Regions from separate parts of the Micromonospora sp. NPDC047467 genome, predicted to be linked through region 2. Evidence: riboswitches for the same ligand, from Rfam matches in the RefSeq annotation. Region 2 holds a riboswitch; the other holds the start of a gene.
What was found. Region 2 has a riboswitch for thiamine pyrophosphate ahead of ABZ780_RS12910 (ECF transporter S component). Riboswitches for the same ligand answer to the same signal wherever they lie in the genome.
Positions count from the first base shown of each region.

Region 1: linked by a shared signal. The riboswitch ahead of thiE (thiamine phosphate synthase) and the one ahead of ABZ780_RS12910 (ECF transporter S component) in region 2 are both predicted to bind thiamine pyrophosphate.

Region 1 covers NZ_JBEYTO010000013.1:115,074-117,457, forward strand. Annotated here, with positions in the region: gene thiO (glycine oxidase ThiO) at 1-630, opposite strand, end outside; gene thiE (thiamine phosphate synthase) at 624-1,250, opposite strand; TPP riboswitch at 1,245-1,354, opposite strand; gene ABZ780_RS28680 (ThuA domain-containing protein) at 1,646-2,384, shown strand, end outside.
Region 2 covers NZ_JBEYTO010000004.1:79,992-82,375, forward strand. Annotated here, with positions in the region: gene ABZ780_RS12905 (ABC transporter ATP-binding protein) at 1-476, opposite strand, end outside; gene ABZ780_RS12910 (ECF transporter S component) at 605-1,192, opposite strand; TPP riboswitch at 1,268-1,372, opposite strand; gene ABZ780_RS12915 (alpha/beta fold hydrolase) at 1,472-2,302, shown strand; gene ABZ780_RS12920 (AAC(3) family N-acetyltransferase) at 2,326-2,384, shown strand, end outside.

The DNA.
Region 1 (2,384 bases), on a different contig from region 2:
GACCGGCCGCACGGGCAGGCCGGTGAGGGCGGCCGCGCCACAGCCGGCGGCGACCACAATGACCCGGGCGTCCACGTCGGCCAGGCGGTGAACCGCCTGCGGCACGACCACGGCACCGGCTCGCTGCGCGGCCGTGCGCAGCGCCGGCACCAGCATCCGGGGGTCGATCTGGTGGTCGGTGGGCGCGAGCGCGCCGCCGCGCACCCTCGGCGCGAGCGCCGGCTCGTGGTGGCGCAGCTCGGTGGGGCGCAGCGGGGTCACCGGCAGGCCCAACCCCTGCTGGTACGCCCACAGCCGGCGAGCCTCGGCCAGGTCGTCGCCGGTCAGCCCGACCATCAGGGTGCCCTCGGTCCGGTAGCCGAGTTCGGCGCCGGTCGTGTCGGTCAGCTCGGCGGCGAAAGCCGGCCAGCGGGCGGCGGACGCCACCAGCAGTTCGGTGAGCTGCCGCTCGCCGAAGTACGCCTCGGCGACCGGGGCGAGCATCCCGGCGGCCACGGCCGAGGCACCCGACCCGGGAGCCGGATCGTGCACCTCCACCCGCAGCCCTCGGGCAGCGCATCGCCAGGCGATCGCCAGCCCGATCGGCCCCGCCCCCACCACCGCCACGTCCACGGGGCGGGGGGTCAGCACGTCAACGCCCGGAGCAGCCCGGCGGTGGCCTCGGCCGGGTCGGCGGCGGTGGAGACGGCGCCCACCACCGCGACCCCGTACGCCCCGGCGGCCCGCAGTGCCGGCACCCGGGCGGCGGTCACGCCGCCGATCGCGATGACGGGCACGTCGACCGCCTCGGCGACAGCGCGTACGCCGGCAGGGCCGATCGGGTCCGGCAGGCCGGTCTTGGTGCTGGTGGCGTGGCACGGGCCGACGCCCAGATAGGTGGCTCCGGCGGTGACCGCCTCGACCGCCGTTGCCGGTACGCGGGCGGTGGCGCCCAGCATGCCGGTGGGGCCGAGCACCCGGCGGGCGGCGGCGACGGGCAGATCCTCGGCTCCGACGTGACCGCCGTTGGCGCCCACCGCGAGCGCCACGTGCAGACGGTCGTTGACCAGGCAGGTCGCCCCGTACGGCGCACAGAGCGCGAGCACCCGGCGGGCCAGGTCGTACGCCTCACGGTCGGTGGCGGAGTCCTCGACCCGGACCTGTACGACCAGGTCGGCGCGGGCCGCCGTGAGGGCGGCCCGGACCACGGTGAGGGGATCACGCCCGGGTCGGGTGTCGGTGATCAGATGCAGTCGCCCAAGGGACGGCACGGCAACTCTCCTCCCTGCGCCGGCATTATCCGGATCAGGTTCGACGGTCGGGGGCTGTCAGCCCCCCTCTCAGCCCGGTTCACCGGGCTCCCGTGGGTTACTTGCGTGTCACCGTACGACAGTTCGGTCGGCCTGCCAAGGGAGGGTCGCATGGGTCATACGGCGAAATCCGATGGGTGCTTCATCCCGGTCCTGTTCGGAATGTCGCCCGCCGTTGCAGAACCGTTACCCGCCGGCATCTTGCCCGACATAGAACCAACCGAATTAATTTGTTCAGCGATTCGACAAAATGCCGGCGCGGACACCCTGGCACGGTGTCCTCACCGGCTCCATCTGGGACGGTCTTCGGCGAGCCGGCCCCCGCGATCCCTGTCCACCGCGACAAAGGAGGCGGCGTGTCCCGAACTCGTCGTGCCCGCGTACCACTCACCGCTACCCTGATATCCCTGGCCCTGGCCTCGACAACGCTGTTCGGCCTGCCGGCGCAGGCGGCTCCGGCCGCCGCTCAGGTCCCCCCGCAGGCCGCCAACCCGGTCAGCCAGGTGGCCCCTCAGGCCGCCGCCGACCCCTTCTCCGTCCTGGTCTTCTCCAAGACCGCCGGTTTCCGGCACGACTCCATCCCCACCGGCGTCGCCGCCATCCAGCAGCTCGGCGTGACCAACGGGTTCACCGTGGACGCCTCCGAGGACGGCGCGGCGTTCAACGACGCCAACCTCGCCAAGTACAAGGCGGTGATCTGGCTCTCCACCACCGGTGACGTCCTCAACGCCGAGCAGCAGGCGGCGTTCGAGCGGTACGTGCAGGCCGGCGGCGGTTACGTCGGCATCCACGCCGCCTCGGACACCGAGTACAGCTGGGCGTGGTACGGCGACCTGGTCGGCGCGTACTTCGCCAACCACCCGGCCAACCAGCAGGCCACGGTCAAGGTGGAGGACCACGCCCACCCGTCCACGGCCGAACTGCCGGACCGCTGGTCCCGGTTCGACGAGTGGTACAACTTCCAGACCAACCCACGGCCGGACGTGCACGTGCTGGCCAGCCTGGACGAGAAGAGCTACAACCCGGGCGCCGGCGCGATGGGCGCCGACCACCCGACGGCCTGGTGCCAGGACTTCGACGGCGGCCGTTCCTGGT
Region 2 (2,384 bases):
AGCAGGCCGGGGCGCAGGGCCAGTGCGCCGGCCAGGGCGAGGCGTTGCTGCTCGCCGCCGGAGAGTGCGGCGGTGTTGCGGTCCCGGGAGTACGGGAATCCGACGCGACGCAGCGCCGCGTCGACCCGGGGCCAGATCTCGTCGGCGGGTACACCCCGGTTCTCCAGCCCGAACGCGACGTCGTCGCCGCAGCGGGCCATCACCAACTGGGTCTGCGGGTCCTGGAAGACGATGCCGACGCGTTCCCGGTCCTTGCGCGGGTCGAGCCCGTCGATCTCGACGGTGCCCTCCTGCTCGCCGGAGTCCTCCGGCAGCAGCCCGGCCAGGGCGCTGAGCAGGGTGCTCTTGCCGGCCCCCGACGGACCGAGCAGCAGGACCCGCTCCCCGGCCTCCACCCGCAGATCAACCCCGCGCACAGCCCAGGCGCGCCGCCCGGCGTGCCGCCACCCGAACCCCCGCAGCAGAACCTCACCCACCAACCCCACCCCCTCCCACCCCACCCACCCGGCGTCCCACCCCTCGCCCAGGCTGTTGATCAAGAGGTTTGCGTCAGATGACCGTCTCCCGTTGACGCAAACCTCTTGATCAACGCAGCCGGATGGGGTCAGACGAGGGCTCGGTTCCGGCCTGCCGGGAAACGGTCCAGGACGCCGGTGTTGGCCAGGGCCCGGGTCAGCAGCCAGCCGCCGACACCGGCGATCACCGTGGCGCTGACGATGGTGAGCAGCGCGTACGGGATGCGGTAGTTGACCAGCTCGGTCTCGACGTTCCAGACGAAGAAGTCGAACAGCGCCGCGCCGAGGCCGGTCAGCGCGCCGGCCAGTGCCGAGGTCGGCAGCCGGTACGACCGGTAGCGGAAGGCGGCGAAGGCCAACTCGGCGCCGAGACCCTGCACGATCCCCTGGGGGATCACCGTGCCGGCCCACTGGCTGCCCAGCAGCGCGGAGACGACCGCCGCCACCGCCTCGCAGTAGAGCGCCGCGCCGGGCTTGCGGATGACCAGGCCGCCGACCACGGCCGGCATCAGCCAGACGCCGTAGATCAGCGTCTGCGCCGGTGGGAAGAAGGCGAACGCGCCCTCGGTGGCGCTCCAGACCAGGCCCCAGGCCCAGAAGATGACGCCGAAGGCGACTGCGATCACCGAGGCGACCACGATGTCGATGGTCCGCCATCGGTTGGTGGTGTTGTCCATGTTTGCTCCCAGTTCAGTGGAACGAACCAGGAGAAGACGCACGCCGCGCGTCCGGTGGCACCGGACGGCGGCGCGGCTGGAGGTCGACCGAACTCCCTGCGCTGGCATTACCCAGATCAGGTTCGAGGGTCTGCGGGCGTGCCCGCACTCTCAGCGCTGTGCGCTCCCCTGTCGGATGTGAAGTTGTCTCGGTGACGCTAGCACCGACCAGGTGTTACGGCCCAGCAGGAGGGTCTCCGCCCCCGGCCGGCAGGACGCCGGCTGGGTAGGCTCACGATCATGCAGGTCGACGCGCGAGGTCTCACATTCGAGGTACGCACCGGTGGCCCGACCGACGGTGCTCCGGTCCTGCTGCTGCACGGCTTCCCGCAGCACAGCGGCGAGTGGGACGAGGTCGTCCCGGCGCTGCACACGGCCGGACTGCGCACGTACGCGCTGGACCAGCGCGGCTACTCGCCGGGCGCCCGGCCGGAGGCGGTCGCCGCGTACCGGATTCCCGAACTGGTCGCCGACGCGGTGGCCGTGCTCGACGTGCTCGGGCTGGACGCCGTCCACCTGGTCGGCCACGACTGGGGCGCGATCGTGGCCTGGGCGCTGGCCGCCGGGCACCCCGAGCGGGTCCGTACGCTCACCGCAGTGTCCGTGCCGCATCCGGCGGCCATGGCGCACGCCCTCGCCAACGACACCGAGCAGAAGGCCCGCTCGTCGTACATCGCGCTGTTCCGCAAGCCCGGCAAGGCCGAGAAGGTGCTGCTGGCGTTCAACGCGACGGCGCTGCGCAAGATGCTCGGCGGAGTGGGCGACGGGTCCCAGGTGGACCGTTACGCCGGCCCCATGCGCGAGCCGGGCGCCCTCACCGCCGCCCTCAACTGGTACCGGGCCATGTCCCGGGCCGACCTGGCCGCCGTCGGCCCGGTCGCGGTGCCGACCACGTACGTGTGGAGTGACCGGGACATCGCCATCGGCCGGTCCGCCGCCGAGGCCTGCGCCCCCAATGTCAGCGGCGACTACCGCTTCGTACCGCTGCCCGGGGTGACCCACTGGATCCCGGACGCCGCGCCCGGCCCGCTCGCCGAGGCGATCCTGGCCCGGGTCGCCGGAACGGCCTGAGCCGTGCCGATCGAGGGAGCGTCGTGACGACGTACACCGACGGGCCGGGCACCCGCCGCTCGGTCGCCGCGCAGTTGCGCCT